2 linked regions of the Pseudosulfitobacter sp. DSM 107133 genome follow. The protein of the gene in region 2 interacts with the protein of the main gene of each other region in a pairwise test. Links are inferred from orthologs where the notes say so. Each region holds a gene or a part of one and is shown on either strand. Other genes may lie near its edges. The genes, in order: DSM107133_RS11025 and DSM107133_RS06540.

Region 1 (11,061 bases), 920 kb from region 2 along the record:
GCGCACCCAGCAACGCGCGACCCAGCTTGCCGGTGCGCGCCATGCCGATCAGCGTGGCGTCGGGCGGGGCACCGGCAAAGGCGTCGGCCAGTGCCTTTTCCATGGGTCCGTTAGGCTGCGCATCGCTGGTATCGCCCCGCGCAAGCGCGACCAAAAGCGGGGCGCGGGCTGCGGCCTGCGGGTACTTGGTGGCTGCCAGCTCATATGCTGGCGACAGCAGCGTGGTTTCAAATGCGGCGGCGGTGGCGGCGCGGTCCTTTAGCTCGGGAAGACGATCGCCAAAGAGGTTGGCAAAATGCACGGCCAGACCGGCCGCCTGCATTTCGCGCCACGCGGCCGGCAGGGTTTTGGCCACAGCTTCGGCGCTGTTGCTGTCCAGCGCGGTTTCAAAACGTTGCACGGCACGCACACGCTCCCACAGACCGCCAGAAGCTGCGGGCTGACGGTCGGTGTAGATGCCCAGCAAACGGTTGTCGGCGACAGCTCCGGTCTGCGCCAAGCGTTCGACCGCCAGCAATTGCGACCGCCAGCCTGCGATCTCGCGCAGATCGGCATTGGCATAGATGCGCGGCCACAGAGTAGTGGCTATCGGCGTGCCGATGGATTCGTAAACGCGAAAGGCCAGCGGATCGGGCTGGGCGGGTGTCGGCAGATCGGCCTCGCCCTCGAACAGGTCGGGGTCAAGGAAACGTTCCAGCATATCGGCTTGTGCTTCGCTCATGCTGCCCAGCACCCGCGCGGTGCCCAGCAACAAAACGGCGGTGTCCCAATCCCCTGCGCGTGCGGTGCAAAACACCCGCGCGGCGTAACCGGGGGCCAGAGACGGCTTGGCCATGACCCTGGCACAGGCGGCGTCTTCGGTGCCCGCCAGAAGGCTGGCGTCGAAAAAGCGGGCAAAGACGGCGGCAGACGATTCGGGGCCGATCTGCTCCAGAAGCGCCAGGGCAGGGTCGAGCGCACCCAATTGCAGCAGGGCGTCGACACGGGCCAGATTAAAAGCCTCGTCATGCACCGATGGCGGCAGCGCCTCGGCCAGCAGCAGCGTGTAAAACAGCGACTGGGCGGCGGGCAGGCGAATGGATTTGGTGGCGCGTATCGCCTCGGCCAGCTCGAAACCGTCCGAGCCTGTCCACAGCGTATCGGGCAGGCCGGTGATCGACGCAGGGGCCAGTCCCACACGCCGCGCTGCCGGACCATCCAGCGGCGCAACCGTGATTGCGGGCACATTGCCGCTGGGCGCAACGGCGGGTTCGCTGGTTATCGGGCGGGTCTGAACGGCAGGTGTTGGCGCGTTTCGGTCCAGCCAGTCGATCACCGACAGGGGTGCCTCTTGTGCCAAAGCCGTGCCGATAGGCGAAACCGCGCCCATCAGAAGACCCAGCCAAATTGCGCTAACCTTAATCGGCATCGAGGGTCACGGGCACGCGTACTTCGTTTTGCGGCGGGTCAAAGTCCGCGCCGAAAAACGGGCCGGCATAGGCATAGACCACCAAGCCGATAAGTCCCAGAATAATTAGATATATCAAGTATTTGATCAGTCGTCCCATAAATTTGCCTGCCCCGGGTCTTTTGATTTTGACCAACTTATATATGGCCTTTTCTGCAATATCACGTCATTCAACGGAATATGAGCGAAATTCAGCAATCAACGTCAGACAGTTCGTCAGATTCTGTGCAATTTGCACTGCACAAGACCGTTGTCATGGTCGGAATGATGGGCGCAGGAAAAACCGCAGTGGGCAAGGTGCTGGCGGCAAAACTGGGCGTGCCCTTTATCGACAGCGATCACGAAATCGAAACCGCGGCAAACATGACCGTTCCCGAAATCTTTGAACGCGACGGCGAGCCGTTCTTTCGGGTCAAGGAAACGCAAGTGATCTCGCGCCTGCTGGACAATTCCCACGGGATTCTGTCGACCGGTGGCGGCGCGTTCCTGAGCGCTGAAAACCGCCAGAACATTTCACAACGCGGCGTATCAGTGTGGCTGAACGCTGACCTTTCGCTGTTGTGGCATCGTGTCCGTTACAAGGACACGCGCCCGTTGCTGCGCAGTGCTGACCCCAAGGGCAGGCTGACCGAACTGTATGAAGCGCGCGTGCCGATCTACAAACTGGCCGATCTTCATGTGCCCTCCAAACCCTCGTACAGCATTGAAGAGATGGCGGAACGGGTGATTGCGGCGCTGTTGACGCGGCCTGATGTTCTGGAGAAACTGGATGCTTGAAACTGTACATGTCGACTTGCCGGGGCGCGCCTATGACGTGTTGATCGGCACCGGACTGCTGGGCGACGCAGGCACCCATATCGCACCTTTGCTGAAACGCGCGCGGGTTGTGGTGATTTCGGACGAAACCGTGGCGGGGCTGCACCTTGGGGCCTTGCAGGACGGGCTGCGCGGCCATGGCATCGACTGCGCTGCCATGTCCCTGCCTGCGGGCGAAGCCACCAAAAGCTGGCCACATCTGATGAGTTGCGTTGACTGGCTGCTGGATCAAAAGGTCGAGCGCGGCGATATCGTCGTGGCCCTGGGGGGCGGCGTGATTGGCGATCTGGTCGGCTTTGCCGCCGCGATCCTGCGGCGCGGGGTGCGCTTTGTGCAAATGCCCACGTCGCTGCTGGCACAGGTCGACAGTTCGGTGGGCGGCAAGACGGGAATTAACTCCCGGCATGGCAAGAACCTGATCGGCGCGTTCCACCAGCCCAGCCTGGTGCTGGCCGATGTTGACCTGTTGGGCACGCTGCAACCGCGCGATTTTCTGTCTGGCTACGGCGAGGTCGTGAAATACGGCTTGCTGGGCGATGCTGCATTTTTTGAGTGGCTTGAAGGGCAGGGGCCGGCATTGGCCGCAGGTGACGTGCGCGCGCGCATCGAGGCGGTGCGCCGCTCGGTGCAGATGAAAGCCGACATCGTCGTGCGCGACGAAACCGAACAGGGCGACCGTGCCCTCCTGAATCTTGGCCATACCTTTGGCCACGCACTGGAATCTGCCACGGGTTATTCCAGCCGCCTGCTGCACGGCGAAGGTGTTGCGGTGGGCTGTGCGATGGCTTTTGAACTGTCGGCGCGCCTGGGCCTGTGCAGTCAGGAAGATCCAAGTCGCGTCCGCGCGCATCTGCGCGACATGGGCATGAAGACCAATCTGGCCGACATCGACGGCGCATTGCCGGGGCCACAAGCGTTGCTCGCGCTGATGGGGCAGGACAAGAAGGTGGTGGATGGCCAGCTGCGCTTTGTGCTGGCGCGCGGCATCGGTGATGCCTTTGTCACGTCGGATGTTCCGGCGCAGACGGTTCTGGAGGTTCTGCGCGACGGCTGAGCGGCGCGCAGAACCAAAAGCTTAGAACGGGATTTCGTCGTCCAGATCACGCGAAGGCGTCGGCGCATTGCCACCACCCGACGACGGCCCACCATAACGATCATCCGACGGGCCGCTGTCATAGCTGGAGCCGCCACCGCCGCCATAGTTCCCACCGCCGCCACCGCCGCCGCCGGGACCATCCAGCATGGTCAGCGTGCTGCCGAACCCTTGCAGAACGACCTCGGTCGAATAGCGGTCCTGACCGGACTGGTCCTGCCATTTGCGGGTCTGCAACTGGCCTTCGATATACACTTTCGAGCCCTTTTTCAGGTACTGCTCGGCCACGCGCACCAGACCTTCGCTGAAGATTGCAACCGAATGCCATTCGGTGCGCTCTTTGCGTTCGCCGGTGTTACGGTCTTTCCATGTTTCTGAGGTGGCGATGCGCAGGTTGCACACCTTGCCGCCATTCTGGAAACTGCGCACTTCGGGATCGCGGCCCAGATTGCCGATTAGGATCACTTTATTAACTGAGCCAGCCATGTTGTCCTCTCACTCATTCGTACCCGCGCGGGCGATTCCCGAACGGTCGTGACAACCTACAGATTGGTCGGAACATGGTAAACACAAGGCTAATGGTTATCCGAACCAAAGGGGTGGCCCAAAGCGTCGATTTTTGTATAGTGTCGTAATGGGTAAAATCAGAGCCGTGCGGGCTCGGTATCTCGGGGGCGGAAAGTTATGCGCGCAATGATTTCAGCGCTGGTGATCGGTGCGACCATGGCAGGGGCAGCCCATGCCGACGTATTTTCGTCGCGCAGTCGCAGCAAGCTGTTCGGATCGCAGTTGAAAGTGTTGGATTCGCGCGCGTCGCAGCAATACACGGCCTCGGTCAAATTGCAGCCACCCAAGGTGAACACACCAACCAAATGGGACGTGAACCCGGCCTATAGCGGCAAGTACAAAGGTGTTTATCTGGTCGCCGCGCGCGAAGCCGCGCGTCGACATGGCGTGCCCGAAGATTTGTTCCTGCGGCTGATCCAGCAGGAATCCGGCTGGAATCCGCGTGCCAAATCGCACAAGGGAGCCCTGGGGCTGGCACAGCTGATGCCCGCCACAGCACGCCGTTTGCGCGTCGATCCCAGCGATCCGCACGAAAATCTGGAAGGTGGCGCGCGCTATCTCAGCCAGCAGTACCGCACGTTCGGCAGCTGGCGTCTGGCGCTGGCGGCCTATAACGCGGGCCCCGAGGCCGTGAAACGCCACAAAGGCGTGCCGCCCTACAAAGAAACCCAGAATTACGTCAAGGTTATCTGGGGCAGCTGATTTCAGGCTGATTTGAAGAAATACCTATTGGATTCAGATTTTCGGGCGGGTTTCCGCCTGTTTGTCGCGCCCTCGGTCCCGGCTTGGCCATGGCCGAAGGAACAACGACACCCTAAGCCAAGTTGTCATGCATATCGCGGGCCATCACGGCCACCGAAGGAGCAAGACAATGAAAACGACTTTTGCAAAGCTGGCCGCTGCCACGGCCATCGCAGTGTTGCCGTTGGGAGCTTTCGCCGCATCTCCCATTTCCGAAGTGACCGTCAATGCGGATCTTAATGAGCACGTCGACGCCAACGCGATGCAATATTATCCCCAGATCGAAGAGGACGTGATGCGCATGATCGCCGAGCGTATCGAACTGACCGGTGACGCGGGTGATCCTGCCATCAAAGTTGAGATCAAAGGCGTGTTGCTGGATGGCGATTCCGTGCTGCCAGACAGCGCCGAGTTCAACGAACTGGTCGCGACGATCAACTACACAGACGCCAATGCCGAGATCAATGAAGACACGGTTCCGGTGCATATTATGGCCAAGACGGCCGACATGCCCCATGATGGCGTGATTTATGTCGCCCCCGACCGCGCGGATTTTTATCAGGCGATGATTGCAGCCTTGGTTGACGACGTCGTCAATAACATCCCCGATACGCTGCGCTCGGACAGTTCCAAGTAACCGGCTGTATCTGTCTATCAGGGGCGCGGCGTGGGCCGTGGCCCTGATGTCCCCTATTCGGCAGCGATCTCGATCACCGGCTCCATTTCGGCAAATTTCTCTGCGCTCAGATGGCATTTCACCTGATGTCCCGTTGCCATATCGCGCAGCGGGGGCACCTCGGTTTCGCACAGATTGCCCGGCACCTGGCTTTTCCAGCGACAGCGCGTCTGGAACGGACAGCCCGGCGGCGGGTTCATTGCCGACGGAATGTCACCTTCCAGCACGATGTGTTTCTTGCGCACCTTGGTGTCGGCAATCGGCACCGCTGACAGAAGCGCTTCGGTATAAGGGTGATAGGGGGGGGCAAACACCTGATCGGTGGTGCCCAGTTCAACCACATGGCCCAGATACATCACCATCACACGGTCTGACAGATAGCGCACGATGCTCAGATCGTGGCTGATGAACAGCAATGTGGTCTTATGTTCGCGCTGGATTTCCATCAGCAGATCGGTCACCGCCGCCTGCACCGACACATCCAGTGCCGAGACGGGCTCATCCGCCACCACGATCCGCGCATCACCGGCAAAGGCGCGGGCAATGCCGACCCGTTGCTTTTGCCCGCCCGACAGTTGTCGCGGCATCCGGCCTGCAAATTCACGCGGCAGTTTCACCAGATCCAGCAGTTCCAGCATCCGCTGGCGCCGCTCGGCTTCGTTCTTGCCGATCTTGAAAATCTCCAGCGCGCGGATGATCTGGCGGCCCACGGTCATCGACGGGTTCAGCGTGTCGAACGGGTTCTGAAACACCATCTGCACGTCAGCCACCGTTTGCGTGTCGCGCTTTTCAATCGGAATGTCCTGTATTTCGCGGTTCCCCAGGGTAATCGTGCCCTCGGTCGCGGTCTCCAGCCCCATCAGCACCTTGGCAAAGGTCGACTTGCCACAACCGCTTTCGCCCACAATCGCCAATGTCTCGGATTCGCGTGCCTCAAAGCTCAGCGTCTCATTGGCCTTGACCACTTTGGTGGCGCCGCCGCCAAACAGGGCATTGGCGGCCACTTCGTAGTATTTCTTGAGGTTGTCCATCCTCAGAACCACATCACCGATCTCGCCTTTCTGCTTGACCTCGGCCAGTGCCAGCGGGGCCTGCCAGTCAATCTCCTGAAAGCGCAGACAGCGGGTGTTGTGCACGTCGTCACCGGGCACGGGGAACATCTGGATGTCACCCTGATCGCAGCGGCCCGCCTCGAAATAGTCGCAGCGCGGGCCAAAGTTGCAGCCCCGTGGCCGCTCGTGGGGCAGGGGAAAGTTGCCGGGAATGGCGATCAGGGGGCGCGCGTTCTTGTCCGCGCCGGGCAGTGGGATCGAGCGGAACAAAGCCTGCGTATAGGGGTGCTGCATCTCGTCAAAGACATCTTCGATACTGCCGCGTTCGACCGCCTCGCCCGAATACATCACGCAGATGCGGTCGCAGGTTTCCAGAACCAGCCCAAGATTGTGGCTGATGAACAGCATCGAGGTGCCGTATTTCTTGCCCAGATCCTTGACCAGTTCTACCACGGCAGCCTCGACCGTGACGTCCAGCGCCGTGGTCGGTTCGTCCAGGATCAGCAGCGAAGGTTCGGACATCAGCGCCATGGCAATGACGATGCGCTGCTGTTGCCCGCCCGACAGCTGGTGCGGATAGGCGTCCAGAATCCGCTTGGGATCGGGCAGCTTTACATCCGTCACCACTTGCAAGGCGCGGGCATAGGCATCTGCCTCACACATATCGGCATGGATCATCGGCACTTCCATCAGCTGTTTGCCGATCTTCATCGCCGGGTTCAGCGAGGCCATCGGCTCCTGATAGATCATTGCGATTTCCGAGCCGCGGATCGCGCGCAGTTCGTCCTGCGTCATCGCCCCCAGATCGCGCCCCTTGAACTTGATCGACCCGCCGACAACGCGCCCGTTCACGCCCAGATCCTGCATCACCCCCAGCGCCACCGTCGACTTGCCACAACCGCTTTCGCCCACCAGCCCCACGGCCTCGCCCGGTTGCACGCTGACCGAAAAATCCATCACCGCAGGGATTTCCCGCAGCCGTGTGAAAAACGAAATCGACAGTTTGTCGATCTCCAGAATGGGGCCGTCATATGCGTCTTTGACCATTGTCGTTCTCCCTTGCCGCAGCGCCTCTCTTGGGCTTCTTTTGGCACTAAATATCCCGGGGGTCCGGGGGCAGCGCCCCCGAACGCGCCCCCTTGTCAGTCGCGCAAGGATTCCTCGCGCAGACCATCCGCCAACAGGTTCAGCCCCAGCACCAGCGTCATCAGCGCAAAGGCCGGCACCATCGCCGCATGCGGATACAGCGACAACAGCCGCCGGCCCGAGTTGATGGTGGTCCCCCAGTCAGGGCTTTCGCTCTCCAGCCCCAGACCAAAGAAGCCAAGCGTGCCCAGCAGGATAGTGGTGTAGCCAATGCGCAGGCAGAAATCGACAATCAGCGGCCCGCGCGCGTTGGGCAGGATTTCCCACAGCATGATGTACCACGGACCCTCGCCACGGGTCTGCGCAGCGGCCACATAATCGCGCGTCTTGATGTCCAGCGCCAGGCCCCGCACAATACGGAACACCGTGGGCGCGTTGACAAAGACCACCGCCACAAACACGGTCAGCAGCCCGCCGTCCATGTCGATCCAGTCCAGCATCGCAGGCAGGCCCGGAATGCGGTAGCTGTCATTGGCCACAATCGCCCCGTTGTTTGAAATCAGCGACAGATAGGCCCACAGCAATCCTCCCAGCACCACGATCAGCAGCGGGGTGCGGACCGAAGGTTGCGTGTAATAGCGCGCGTTCAGCAGCACCGCGCAGAACACGATGGGAAAGAAGAACAGCACCGCAGCCATGTAATTGGGAATGCCGGTTTCGACGATCTCCGGCGTGACCAGCAGATAAAACAGCAGGATCACCGGAAAGGCCAGGATCAGGTTGGCCAGAAACGACAGGAAGGTGTCCAGCCGTCCGCTGTAATAGCCCGCAGGCAGGCCAAGCGTGATGCCCACCATGAAGGCGAACAGCGTTGCCATCGGCGCGATCTTGACGACGATCCACGCGCCTTTGACCAGCCGCGAGAACACATCGCGCGCCAGATTGTCACCGCCCAGCAGGAACCATTGGTAATCGTCTGCCTCGGCGCCGCGCAGGGGGGTGCCGGGCAGTTTGTTCTTCATGCCCGAAAACTGGCTCAGCGGATCATGGGTGATCAGCATGTCGAACGCGCCGCCCATGATGCCGGTGAACACCCAGAACATGACCAGCCCAAAGCCAATCATGCCGATGGTGCTGTCGAACAGCTTACCATACAGCCCCAGCTTGCGTTTGAAGGTGATCGACACCACAAACAGCACGATCAATGCGATCCACACGGGCAGCATGTTGCGTGACAGCCCGCCGATGATTCCCGCACGCGTGCCCAATACGACGCCGCCGACCACATAGACCAGCACCAGCGCCACCAATGCGAAAAAGCTGTAGCGCAGGGCCTTTGCACTCAGCCCGACCAGTCCGGTCGGGGCCATCAGTGTGCCGTCAGAGTTGACGCCCAGCGGCCCTGTGTCGCGCGCGAACATCGACACGGCGATGCTGGCCAAAATCGAAACCGCAAGCGCAACGATGGAAAGATAGAAAACAACGTTCAGACCGCTCAGGGCGCCTGTCCATGTCAATGGTTCCATGAGTCAGACCTCCCTTATGAAATGCGGATGCGCGGGTTGAGGATGACATAGCCGATGTCCGAGATCAGCTGCGTCAAGAGCACTACGATCACCGACACAACCGAGACCGCCAACAGCAGCTCGATGTCGTTGTTGCCTGCCGCCTGCACCAGAACCCAGCCAAAGCCTTTGTAATTGAACAGGGTTTCGACAATCACAACGCCGTTCAGCAGCCACGGGATTTGCAGCATGATCACGGTAAACGGCGCGATCAGCGCGTTGCGCAGGGCGTGTTTGAGGACGATGTTGCGAAAGCTGACACCTTTGAGCCGTGCGGTGCGAATGTATTGCGCGGTCATCACCTCGGTCATCGACGCGCGCGTCATGCGGGCGATATAGCCCATCCCATACAGCGCGATGGTCAGCACCGGCAGGGTGAAATTCTCGAAGGTTGCGTTTTCCATGGCCGAGGTGGCCGAGCCCTTGAACCACTTGAGGCCAAAGGCAGAGGAAGAAAACACCGCAATGAAGATCACCCCCGACACATATTCCGGCGTGGCCGTGGTGGCGATCGAGAAGGTCGACAGCGTCCGGTCCAGCGGTGACCCTTCGCGCATCCCCGCAAGCACCCCGATCAGCAGGGAAGAGGGCACCATGACCAGCAGCACAAATCCCATCAACTTGCCCGTCAGGCCCAGCCGTTCACGGACGATACCGCCGACATCGTCCTTGAACACTGTCGATTGCCCCCAATTGCCCTGCAACACGCCGCAATAGGTGGCGCGGTCTTCGGGCGGGGTGTCGGGGCCGAAACAGCGGCCCGTCACCGTGCCATCGGGCGCTTCGGTCACCCAGCCGGGGACAACGCCCAGCCATCGGCCGAATTTGACCGGCATCGGGTCCAGATACCCGCGTTTGCCCAGATAGCTGGCCACGGCTTCGTCCGACATGCGAAAGTTGCCTTGGGTCTTGGCCAGTTTTTCCAGGTTCGGGTAAAGATTGGTCAGAAAGAACACGATAAAGGTCAGGCACAAGGCCGTGACGATCATCACGCCCAGACGTCTGAGTATAAATAGTCCCATGTATGCCCCTGTTGGTAGGCTGATACGGGAAGAACCCGCTGGTGAAATTGACCTGCCTTTTGGCTTGGCCGTTTTGATGTTGAAGTGGTCCTTGCGACCGGGTGCGCCGGATGGGCGGCGCGATAGCTTCCCTGTTTCGTGGCCCTGACGGCATATCGGTTTCGAACCGACGGTCAGTCTTGCGCTTGACGTGGTGCGCAGCGGGCGCGTTGCAATTCTGTTGCTCTATCAGGCAATATACAGAGCGAGACGTCAACAAATGGTTTCGCTCGGGATGTTTCGAATGCGACGTATTTCCGCGCAAAAACCGACATTTCGGTTCACGTTTTCTGGCGCTGCGCGGTGGTCGGCTGTCCGTCAGGCGCTGCGCAAAGTGGCGGATTTGCGCAACTGGCTGGGTGTTTTGCCCGTCTGTGTCTGGATGTAGCGGGTGAAATAGGCCGCACTGCCAAAGCCAAGGTGGCGGGCGATATCCTGCATCGGCACGGTGGTGTCGACCAGGGCGCAGCGGGCCGCGTGCAGGATACGCTGGCCCAGCAACTCGGCAGCCGTGTGACCGGTTGCAGCCTTGCAGGCGCGGGCAAGATGGGTGCCGGTTACGCCCAGTTCTTCGGCATGTTCTGCGACGGACATGCCGTTGGCATGATGCCGCGCAACCCGCTCGCAGAACCGCGCAGACAGGCGCGCCGCACCATTCGGCTTCTTCGGCAGGTGGTCGTCCAGGGCCATCTGGCGTCGCAGCCAGACCGAGACCAGCGCCATATATCCGTCCAGTGCATCCTGTGTCAGGCTGCGCTGTGCCGCCGCCTCGCGTTGGGCTGCGTCCAGCAGTGCGGTCAGTTCGGAAATCGGGCCGGAGTCACGCAGGCGCAACTGGCGCGGGGTCTGGGGCAGGCGCACTTCGGTGCCCACGGGAATGGTGGCAATCAGTCCGATGCTTTGACGGCTGAGATCAAGCGCAAACAAATCGCCCGCGGGTACAAAGATTGCATTGTG
Region 2 (11,081 bases):
GTGCTCCAGAACGTCGTCTGCCTGCTCGTTCAGGATTCCCGACAGAATCGCCACCCCGTCGGCGCGCAAATGCGCGGCGATGTCGGGGGCCAGCGCGACAAGCGGACCTTTCAGGATATTGGCAAAGATCAGGTCATAGGGGGCCAGCGCCCGCAGCTCGGGGTGGTCGAAGCCCGCGGCCTCGACACATTTGACAGCGCCGGCCATGTTGTTGGCCGCCAGATTGGCCTCGGCCACGTCCACGGCGACCTCGTCGATGTCGCTGGCGATCACCTCGCCCTGCCAGATCCGCGCTGCGGCCATTGCCAGCACCGCAGTGCCACAGCCGATGTCGGCCACGCGGTCCGCCTTCCAGCCGTCGCCCGCCAGCCGGTCGAGCGCGCGCAGACAGCCCAGCGTCGTGCCGTGGTGTCCGGTGCCAAAGGCCATCGCCGCCTCGATCAGCAGCGGCACGCTGTCGGCGGGCACCTTGTCGGCATCGTGGCTGCCATAGACAAAGAAGCGCCCCGCCTCGACCGGTGCCAGCTCGCGGCGCACATGGGCGACCCAGTCGGTTTCGGGCAGTTCCGAGATCACAAAGGGCTTGGCCTCCATCATCGTGGCCAGCAGTGCCAGCGCGGTGGCGTCAGGCTGTTCCGAGAAATAGCCGCCCACTTCCCACAGGCCCGAGCCGTCTTCGACCTCGAACACACCGATGCCGGTGGGTTCGGGCTCAAGCCGCTCCATCGCGGCGCCCAGCGCCTCGGCTGCGGTTTTCCCGGTCAATGTGGTCAGGGCTGTGAATGTGGGCATTTCAACGTCTCCGAAAGCGGTCCAAATTCGGATAGGGGCGCGGCGGCGCGGGGTCAATGTCCGATTGCGGCCCCAGCCGCGCAACATAGCGCCAGCCCCAGCTTGCCGCGAGCACGCCCATCACCGCGCCTGCAAGCGCCTGACCATAGATCACCCCCGCCGCACCAAAGCTGCCTGCCAGTAGCATTGCCGCAGGCCAGCTTAGCACACCGTCCTTCATCCAGTTCACCAATGTGGACCGCCCCGGCTGCCCCAGATTGTTGAACGCGGCGTTGGACACGAACAGCGCACCCACAAACATGAACGCCCCCACACCCACACCGGCAAAGGCGCGCAGCACCTCGGCCCCTTGTCCGGTCAGGCCGAACATCTGGCTGACATAGGGGATCGCCGTCCACAGCAGGCCCCATGCCACCAGCGTGTAAATCGCACAAAACACCAGCGCATCGCGATAGGTGCTGCGCAGCCGTTCATAGTGACCCGCGCCAAAGTTCTGCCCGAAGATGCCCCCAATGGCCCCGGACAGCGCAAAGATGCCACCGAACACCAGCACGGTCAGCCGCCCGACCACCGCCCATGCAGCCACCGCGTCGTCACCGAATTGCGCCATCACCATCGTCAGGAAATAGTTGCCCGCCGGTGTGCTCATCTGCGTGGCAATCGAGGGCAGTGCAATCAACGCAAATGGTTTGAGAACGCGCAAGATGATCTCGCCATCCGGGCGGGCCACCAACTTGGTCTGGAGGATTGCGTAATAAATCGCCAGCACCATTAGGCAGATACGAAACAGCACCAACCCCACGGCCGCCCCGTCCAGACCAAAATGATAGATCAGCAAAGGGTCGACAAACATCAGCGCCATGCCGGAAAACAGCGTGACATACATGGCCTTGGCGCCATAGCCTTCGGCGCGCAGCACGCCCGAGCCGACTAGCGAAACTGCCATTGGCACCAGTGACGGGATGGTGAACGCCAGATAGCGCGCGGCCAGATCGGCGGTTTCACCTGTGGCTCCGGCAAAGCTGACCAAGTGCATGCGAAAGGTGACGATCAACGTGGCCACAACCACTTGGACCAAGGCTGCAATCACCATCGCAGCGCCCGCCTGCTGGCGCGCCAGCATCCGGTCGCCGCGTCCGATGCTGCGCGATACCAGCGCCGTGGCCGCAATCATCAGTCCGACGCCAATCGACACCGAAAAGAACTGTATCGCATAGGCAAAGCCGATGGCCGCCACCTGTTGCGGAGCCCCCCATTGGGACAGCCACAGCAGGTTGGCCGCATCAACCAGAAAGACAAACGTGATGCCAAAGGCACCGGTCGCCGTCATCCGCACCACATGGCCCATGGTCGAGCCGGTGATGAAACGACCCTGCCCCTCCACGTTACTCTGCCGCGGCGGGCATGGGGCGTGTTAGCACCGTTTCGTGTCCGGGCACCGGATGGCGCGGGATCAGCAAGGCCAGCATCAGCGATGTGGCGGCCATGCCTGCCGCCAGAAAGAACACCGCCGCCGGTGACACCAGCCACAACAGCCCCAGCGGCGCGGGCAGCCCCACGGCGGCAATATGGTTGATGGTAAAGGCCACGGCGGCCGTGGGGGCGATGTCGCCCGGGTCCGCGATTTTCTGGAAATAGGTTTTCAGCGCGAGCGCCAGACCAAAGAACACATGATCCACCACATAAAGAAACGCCGCCACGGCAATCCCCCAGCCCAGATAGTAAACGCCGCCATAGCTCAGGAACACGATCACCAGCCCGATGTATTCAAATCCCAGTGTCTTGCGCTCGCCGAACCGCTGCACCACTCGTCCCAGCAGCGGGGCCACCAGCATGTTGATCAACAGGTTGATCAGATACAGCATCGTCAGCTCGTCAACCTTGAAGCCGAACTTTTCAACCATCATGAAACCGGCAAAGACCGTAAAGATCTGCCGCCGCGCGCCGGCCATGAATTGCAGCGCGTAATACAGCCAGTAGCGTTTGCGCAGGATGAACTGTTTGCGCTGGGGGGTCGGCGCCTCGAACTGCGGGTAGGCGATCATCGCAAAGATCGCGATGGCCGCCGTCACGCCGCCGCCTGCCATGTAGACGATGTTATAGGTCAGGTTCAGTGGCTCCCACAGCAGCAGGATCACCAGATAGACCACAAAGGTTGCCGCCGAACCCGTGGCCAGCAACCAGCCCAGCACGCGCGGGGCGTTTTCCTTGTCGATCCATTGCAGTTGCAGCGACTGGTTGACCGTCTCGTAATAGTGAAAGCCGATCGAACTGAGCATGGTCAGCGTCAGGATACCGCCCAGCGACGGGAATTGCGCGGTTATGGCGGTGGCCACACCCAGCAGCACCAGCGACACCAGCCCAAGCACCTGTTCGCGCACAAAGATGATGATGGCGATCACGCCGATGGCCAGAAAGCCCGGAATTTCGCGTATCGTATGCAGCAGGCCGATATCCGCACCGTCGAAATTGGCCGCCTCGATGACAAAGTTGTTCAGCAGCGCCGACCATGTGTTGAACGCAATCGGCATCGCGATGGCCATCAGAACCAACAACGCGATAGGACGACGCCAGAACGGCATATTGGCGGCATCGCCGATTTTTACGATTTTTGTCATAGGGTCTGCATTACGCCTTTCGCCGGAACGAGGCGAGGCGAGAATTGTACCAAAAACCGGAAAATGCGTACAACTCTGCGGCGATTTCAGTCGCTTGAGCGAACAACCAAACCGCCCTGTCAGTAGAAACTTTGCGGGTCGATATCGATGGCCAGCCGGATGTCGCCCTTGATCTGCACCTGACGCACCCATTTGCGCAGCGCCCCCTGCAAGGCCACACCCTTGTCCGCCTTGACCAGCATCCGCACGCGATGCCGCCCGCGCACCCGGGCAATGGGCGCAGGGGCAGGCCCGTACACCTGTGCCCCCACCTGCCGCAGCGGCCCGTCCGCCCGCGCGAGGTGGTTGGCAATGTCAAAGACCGCCGCCACATCCGGCCCGCTCAGGATGATCCCCGCCATGCGCCCATAGGGCGGCACGCCTGCCGCCTCGCGCTGCGCGGCCTCGGCCCGCCAAAAGCCTTCCTCGTCGCCCGCCAGAATGGCGCGGATCACCGGATGGTCGGGCTGATAGGTCTGCAACAACGCCGTGCCCGGCTTGTCCGCACGGCCTGCCCGCCCCGCCACCTGCCGCATCAGCTGGAACGTGCGTTCAGCGGCGCGCAGGTCGGACCCTTGCAAGCCCAGATCGGCGTCGATCACGCCGACCAGCGTCAGGTTGGGAAAGTTATGCCCCTTGGCCACAAGCTGCGTGCCGATCACGATGTCCGCCCCGCCTTGGGCGATGTTTTCAATCTCGGCCTTCAACGCGCGGGCGCTGCCGTACATATCGGAACTGAGCGTCGCAATCCGCGCATCGGGCCACAGCAACGCCGCCTCTTCGCCCAGCCGCTCGACTCCGGGGCCGACGGGGGCCAGCCGGTCCTCGGCCTCGCAGCTGGGGCAGGTCGTCGGCATCGGCTTGGTCTCGCCGCACTGGTGGCACATCAGACGCTTCAGGAACCGGTGTTCGACCATACGCGCATCGCAGTGGTCGCACGCAATCTGGTGACCGCAGGCGCGACACAGCGTAATCGGCGCATAGCCGCGCCGGTTGATGAACAGCATCGCCTGTTCACCCGCATCAATCCGCGCCTGCACGGCCTTTTGCAAATCGGGCGAAACCCAGCGATCCGCAGGCAAGGCCGCCGCGCGCATATCAATCGTGCCCATCGTCGGCATCACCGCAGGACCAAACCGCGAGGTCAGCTCAAGCCGTTTGTATTTGCCCGCCTCGGCGTTGGCCCAGCTTTCCAGACTGGGCGTGGCCGAGGCCAGCACCACATGCGCCCCGCAGATCGACGCGCGCAGCACCGCCATGTCGCGGGCGTTGTACAATACGCCATCTTCCTGCTTGTAGGACGTATCGTGTTCCTCATCGACCACAATCAGCCCGAGGTTCTGATAGGGCAGGAACAGCGCCGACCGCGCCCCGATCACCAGTTGCGCGCCGCCCTGCCCGACCATCCGCCAGATGCGGCGGCGTTCGGTCATGGTGGCCCCCGAATGCCATTCCGCAGGCCGCGCGCCGAACCGTGCCTGAACCCGTTTCAGGAATTCAGCCGTCAACGCGATCTCGGGCAGCAGCACCAGCGCCTGCCGCCCTTGGGCCAGACAGGCCGCGACGGCCTCAAGGTACACTTCGGTCTTGCCCGATCCGGTGACACCGCGCAGCAGCGTGGTGCCATAGGTTTCGGACCGCACGGCCTGGGCCAGCATCGCGGCGCCTGCGGCCTGATCGTCGGTCAACTCCTTGCCGGGCAGCGACGGGTCCAGCCGGCGGAACGGCACATCGCGCGGTGCGTCCTCTTCCGACACGACGCCCTGTTTCACCAACCCTTTGACCACCGAGGAGGTGACCCCCGCCATCTCGGACAGCTCTTTCAAGGTGAACGACAGATCACCATATTCGGCCAGCGTCTCCATCACCCGGCGGCGGGCGTCGGTGGCGCGGTCCGGCTCCCCCTCGCCGCGGCGATAGATCTTGCGCATCGACGGCGGATCCCCCAGCCCCGGCGCGCGGGTGGCCAGCCGCAGCATCGCAGGCATGGGTGTCAGCGTGTATTCGGCCGCCCTTAACAAAAACGTACGCATTTCCTCGCGCATGGGGGCGGCATCCAGCACCCGAATGACCGATCGCACCTTGGATATGTCCCAATCGCCCCGCCCCGGTCCCCAGACAATGCCCAACACCTTGCGCGGCCCCAGCGGCACCTCGACGAAAGCGCCCAACATGCAACCGCCCTCGGGTGCCTTGTAATCCAGCAACCGGTCGAGCGGCTGCGTGGTCAACACGGCCACGAGGGCACCTTCATCGTAGAATTCGGGGCGCGTCACGTCTGGCCTCGGCAATTGTGGGTTTCAGCGGGTGTTCAGTTGGGGTACATGCAAACACAAAGCAAGACCATCGCGAACTGACGGCGGGCGCGCTTGTGATTGTCCTAACTGCCATTGGAGCCACCGACATGAAATTTTTTGTAGACACCGCAGATATCGACGCCATTGCCGAACTGAACGATCTGGGCATGGTCGACGGGGTAACAACCAACCCCTCGCTGATCCTGAAATCGGGCCGCGACATTCTTGAAGTGACCAAGGAAATCTGTGATCTGGTCAGCGGCCCCGTCAGCGCCGAAGTGGTCGCGCTGGAAGCCGACGCCATGATCGCCGAAGGCCGCAAACTGGCGGAAATCGCTGAAAACATCGCCGTCAAACTGCCCCTCACATGGGACGGGCTGAAAGCCTGCAAGGTGCTGTCGGGCGAAGGCAAGATGGTGAACGTGACCCTGTGTTTCTCGGCCAACCAGGCGCTGCTGGCGGCCAAAGCCGGTGCCACGTTCATCAGCCCGTTCATCGGGCGTCTGGACGACATCAACATCGACGGCATGGACCTGATCGAAGACATTCGCACCATCTATGACAACTATGGCTTTGAAACCAACATCCTGGCCGCGTCGATCCGTTCGGTGGCCCATGTTCAGGATTGCGCCCGCATCGGTGCCGACGTGATGACCGCGCCGCCCGAAGTCATCAAAAAGCTGGCAACACACCCGCTGACCACCGCCGGTCTGGACCAGTTCATGAAAGACTGGGCGAAAACCGGCCAGAAAATCCTGTAAGCCACAGCTCCGGCAAGCGCGCCGTCCGGTATCTATCGGGCGGCGCTGTGCTTTTCCCTGACATGGGGGAACCTGCACCAAAATTCCCCATAAACGGGAAAATCTCCAATACCCGCCCGCATGCGGCCAAAACCTGCCATTTTGTCCAAAAAAAGGCAGATTTTACCGAACTCGCATGTTAGGGTCCTACAAAATAAAAATGAGCAGCCCATGACCAGCAGCCCGAAAATCGACGACGCCTTGCGTGAAGCGATCATTTCGCGTCCCGATGTGATCCTTGATGACAAGGACATGATGCACGCCCTGATTGCCGCGAATGAACGCAGTATGGGGGGCAATATCGTCGATCTGCGTGGCATCGCGATGGAGCGGCTTGAATCACGGCTGGACCGGCTGGAAGACACCCACCGCAGCGTGATTGCCGCCGCTTACGAAAATCTGGCGGGCACCAATCAGGTACACCGCGCGATTCTGCGGATGCTGGACCCGATCGAATTTGAAACTTTCCTGCGTGATCTGGGCGGCGAAGTGGCCGAGATTTTGCGTGTGGATGCGGTGAAGCTGGTGCTGGAAAGCGTGCAGAACGACAACGACCCTGCGGTGCAGCGCCTGGGCGATGTGCTGAGCGTGGCGGAACCCGGCTTTATCGACAGCTATCTGACCCAGAACCGGGGCGGCCCCGTGCGTCAGGTCACATTGCGGCAGGTGCAGAACGCAAGTGCCGAGATTTACGGCAACAACAGCGACTGGATCCGCTCCGAGGCCTGCCTGAAGCTGAACTTTGGTGCGGGCCGCCTGCCCGGTCTGCTGGTGATGGGCGCGGAAGATCCGCATATGTTCGGCCCGCAACAGGGCACCGATCTGCTGACATTCTTTACCGGCGTGTTTGAACGCACCATGCGCCGCTGGCTGTCATGAGCCTGATCTCTCCGGCAGCGCGCGACGCGCTGGAGACCTGGCTGGACCACCAGCGTGCCCTCAAGGGGGCTGCCGCCAATACGATCACCGCCTATGCGGGGGACCTGGGCGATTTTCTGGCCTTTATCACGCATCACAAGGGATCACCGCAGGGATTGGGCGCGCTGTCGCATATCACAATCAGCGACATGCGGGCGTGGATGGCACACACGCGGTCCGAGGATGTCGGGCCACGTTCGCTGGCGCGCAAGCTGAGTGCGGTGAAGTCGTTTTATCGCTGGCTGGCAGCGCGCGAAGGGTTCGAGCCCACCGCCGTATTGTCGACCCGTGCGCCGAAATACACCCGCAAGCTGCCGCGCCCGCTGGCGGTGGATGCGGCACATGACATGGTCGAGACGATCGGGATGCAGTCGACAACCCCCTGGGTTGGCCTGCGCGACATCGCGGTGCTGACGCTGCTGTGGGGCTGTGGTTTGCGGATTTCCGAGGCGTTGAGCCTGCGCGGGGGCGACGCGCCGCTTCCGCAGGTGATGCGCATCACCGGCAAGGGCAACAAGGAACGCATCGTGCCCGTGGTGGCGGCGGCACAACAGGCGGTCGACGCCTATATCGCCGCCTGCCCGCATATCCTGCAAGACGATCAACCGCTGTTTCGCGGCGTGCGCGGCGGGGCGCTGGCGCCGCGTGCGATCCAGAAGGCGATGGAATCAGCCCGCATGCAGCTGGGCCTGCCTGCCACGGCCACACCCCACGCCATGCGTCACAGCTTTGCCACGCATTTGCTGAACGCAGGCGGTGATCTGCGCAGCATTCAGGAACTGCTGGGCCATGCTTCGCTGTCGACCACGCAGGCCTATACCGCAGTGGACAGCGCGCGGTTGATGGATGTCTACAACAGCGCCCATCCAAAGGCCTGATCCGGCTGTTTGCGCAATCTCTTTTGCCGATCTGTGCTGCTGGTCCGATTTCCTTTTGCATCCGCGCGCCCGATGGGCCATCAACGGTTGCATGACTCGCCATGTGAAAGCCCTCTCTGTCCACTTGCTGACCGCTACGGGCGCGGTCTTTGCCATGCTGGCTATGCTGGCTGCGGTTGATGCCAAATGGGATCTGATGTTCTTGTGGCTGGTGGTGGCCTTTGCCGTTGACGGCGTTGATGGCCCGCTGGCACGTAAATACGATGTCAAGAACAACGCCCCCGAATTTGACGGTGTGCTGCTGGATCTGATCATCGACTATCTGACCTATGTGTTCATCCCCGCCTTTGCCCTGTTCAAATCGGGGCTGATGGACGGCTGGACCGGCTGGGTGGCGATCATCCTGATCACCTTTGCCTCGGCTCTGTATTTCGCGGACACGCGGATGAAGACCAAGGACAACTCGTTCTCGGGGTTTCCGGGGTGCTGGAACATGCTGGTGCTGGTGATCTTTGCAACGCAGCCGAATTTCTGGGTCTCGCTGGCGCTGGTGACGGTGCTGGCGGTGGCGATGTTCCTGCCGCTGAAATTCATCCACCCCGTGCGCACGGAACGCTGGCGCAAGCTGAGCCTGCCGGTGGCGCTGGCGTGGACCGTGTTTGCAGGCTGGGCCGCCTGGGTGAACTTTCATCCCGACACATGGGCCATTTACGGGCTGGCGGTCACATCGCTGTACCTGACATTTGCAGGCATTGCGCAACAGGCCGTGTACGGCCCCGACGGCTGAACCTCAGATCAGAAACCCGCCTGCGCCCTCGTGGCGCAGCAGCGCCACTTTGGTTTCCACCCCGCCTGCCCCTGAAAATCCGGTCAGCCCCCTGGCCCCCATCACACGGTGGCAGGGGATAATCACAGGCACCGGATTGCCACCACAGGCCTGCCCGACCGCCTGAGCCGATGCGCCAACGTCGCGGGCTATCTCGCCGTAAGTACGGGTAAACCCGAAAGGGATCGCAGACATCGCGGCACAGACTTTCTGCTGCAAACCGGACCCAGCAACGCGCAGCGGCAGGTCGAACAGCTCAAGCGCGCCTGCATCATAGGCGCGCAGCTGCGCCGCGGCCTCGCGCAGCAGGTCGGTATCATCAGTGCGCCCTGACGCCTGCCACGACAGCGCGGTGATCGCGCCGTCGTCCTCGGTCAGGCACAGGGTGCCGAATTGTGTGGGAACATCATGCAGGTTCATCCGCACAGGATGCGGCCAAAGCCGCCCGCGCTCAACCCGTAACCTGCGCATTGCGCACCGCCCGAAAGCGGTGCGCAGCCATTTCAGCGTTTGGCCAGCATCGAATACAGAATGCCACCGATCAGCGCCCCGATTACCCAGGCATAGCCGGACAGCACCGCCAGTGCCGGCACCCAGACCGTCGCCACCGAGAACAGCGCCGCGATGGCAAAGGCCACCAGCGCCGGATTGTTCCAGCCATTGCCAAAACGGTAAGGCCCCCCCACCTCGTCATACAGGCCAGCCACATCCAGCGACTGACGGCGCAGCACATAGTAATCAACAATCATGATCCCGTAGATCGGCGCCAGCGTCGCGCCCAGCGTGTTGACGAAGCCGCCAATGCCGAATTCGCTGATAAAGCTGGTCCAGAAGCCACCGATAACAAAGGCAAAGCCCGATGTGATCAGCCCCGCCATGCGAAAGCTGATCTTGCTGGGCGCAAGGTTGGCAATGCCGTTCACCGCCGGGATAAAGTTGGCCACCAGATTGATCCCCACCGTCGCCGCAAAAAAGGTGATCGCGGCAATGATGCTGAGCAGCACGCTGTCGGTGCGCTCGACAATCTCTGTCGGGTTGATAATCGCCTCGCCGTAAACCACCGCAGCGCCCGCCGTGGTCAGCAACGCCAGCGCCGAAAACAGGATCATGTTGAACGGCAGGCCGGCCAGGTTGCCCAGGACCATCGCGGGCTTGTCCTTGGCATAGCGCGAAAAGTCGGAAAAGTTGACCATCACGGCGGCGAAATAGGCCACCATCGTGCCCACGATTGCGATGAACCCGTTGAACTCGGTGACAAAAGTCGCATCCGGCTGCACAAAGATCGTCTGCGCCGCGCTCAACAGCTGGCCGTCCGCCTTTTGCCACAGCACGATCAACAGGCCGATCATCACCAGATAGACAAACGGGCCGGCAATGTTCAGAAATGTCTCGACCCAATCCATACCGCGCCAGAAAATCACAATGTGAAAGGCCCAGACGATCACGAAAGATGCCCAGTCAACGCCCGTCAGCCCCAGCACCTCGGTGCCCCCGCTGATGCCCGTCAGTGACCGGATCAGCAGCGCCACGGCGGTCGAAGCAAAATAGACCTGCACCCCGTACCAGAACACCGCCACGATCGCCCGCAGGATTGCGGGCAGTTTGGCCCCTTGGGTGCCCAGACTGGCGCGGGCCAAAACCGGATAGGGAATGCCGTATTTTTCGCCCGGCGCGCCGGACAGATTGACAAGGAACATCACGAACAGGCCCGCCGCGATCAGCGCGGCAAAGGCTGTCCAGCCGCTGACCCCGAACGAGATAAACAGCGAAGCCACCAGCGAATAGCCGAACAGGGACTGAACGTCGTTGGCCCAGATGTTGAAAATGGCGAACCAGCCCCAGTTCTTCTCGGACGGCGTGACGGGATTCAGCGTATCGCCGCCTGTGCCGGTTGGTGTTTCAGTGTTCATCGT

Evidence for each region.
Region 1: the proteins of DSM107133_RS06540 (region 2) and DSM107133_RS11025 interact in binary tests that used the Escherichia coli proteins (3 or more experiments, as listed by UniProt). The link is inferred for Pseudosulfitobacter sp. DSM 107133 from one-to-one orthologs.

What each region holds. Positions count from the first base shown.
Region 1 is NZ_CP085154.1:2,235,978-2,247,038, reverse strand. Bases 2,091-5,005 are described here. They hold DSM107133_RS11025 (single-stranded DNA-binding protein), read right to left. Parts: upstream 3,843-5,005; coding sequence 3,339-3,842; downstream 2,091-3,338. Other genes in these bases: DSM107133_RS11015 (hypothetical protein), read left to right, coding at 4,795-5,005; DSM107133_RS11020 (transglycosylase SLT domain-containing protein), read left to right, coding at 4,041-4,625; aroB (3-dehydroquinate synthase), read left to right, coding at 2,217-3,317; DSM107133_RS11035 (shikimate kinase), read left to right, coding at 2,091-2,224. Outside these bases: DSM107133_RS11045 (hypothetical protein), read right to left, coding at 1-1,369; DSM107133_RS11040 (hypothetical protein), read right to left, coding at 1,398-1,547; more of DSM107133_RS11035, read left to right, coding at 1,628-2,090; more of DSM107133_RS11015, read left to right, coding at 5,006-5,301; DSM107133_RS11010 (ABC transporter ATP-binding protein), read right to left, coding at 5,355-7,439; DSM107133_RS11005 (ABC transporter permease), read right to left, coding at 7,535-9,004; DSM107133_RS11000 (ABC transporter permease), read right to left, coding at 9,019-10,065; DSM107133_RS10995 (AraC family transcriptional regulator), read right to left, coding at 10,423-11,061. UniProt on the Escherichia coli protein: Plays an important role in DNA replication, recombination and repair. Binds to ssDNA and to an array of partner proteins to recruit them to their sites of action during DNA metabolism. Acts as a sliding platform that migrates on DNA via reptation.
Region 2 is NZ_CP085154.1:1,313,732-1,324,812, reverse strand. The notes cover bases 3,128-6,062. They hold DSM107133_RS06540 (primosomal protein N'), read right to left. Parts: upstream 5,726-6,062; coding sequence 3,530-5,725; downstream 3,128-3,529. Other genes in these bases: fsa (fructose-6-phosphate aldolase), read left to right, coding at 5,854-6,062; DSM107133_RS06545 (MFS transporter), read right to left, coding at 3,128-3,410. Outside these bases: DSM107133_RS06555 (50S ribosomal protein L11 methyltransferase), read right to left, coding at 1-792; DSM107133_RS06550 (MATE family efflux transporter), read right to left, coding at 794-2,176; more of DSM107133_RS06545, read right to left, coding at 2,178-3,127; more of fsa, read left to right, coding at 6,063-6,507; DSM107133_RS06530 (DUF484 family protein), read left to right, coding at 6,718-7,425; DSM107133_RS06525 (tyrosine recombinase XerC), read left to right, coding at 7,422-8,342; DSM107133_RS06520 (CDP-alcohol phosphatidyltransferase family protein), read left to right, coding at 8,434-9,129; DSM107133_RS06515 (methylated-DNA--[protein]-cysteine S-methyltransferase), read right to left, coding at 9,133-9,588; DSM107133_RS06510 (NCS1 family nucleobase:cation symporter-1), read right to left, coding at 9,672-11,078.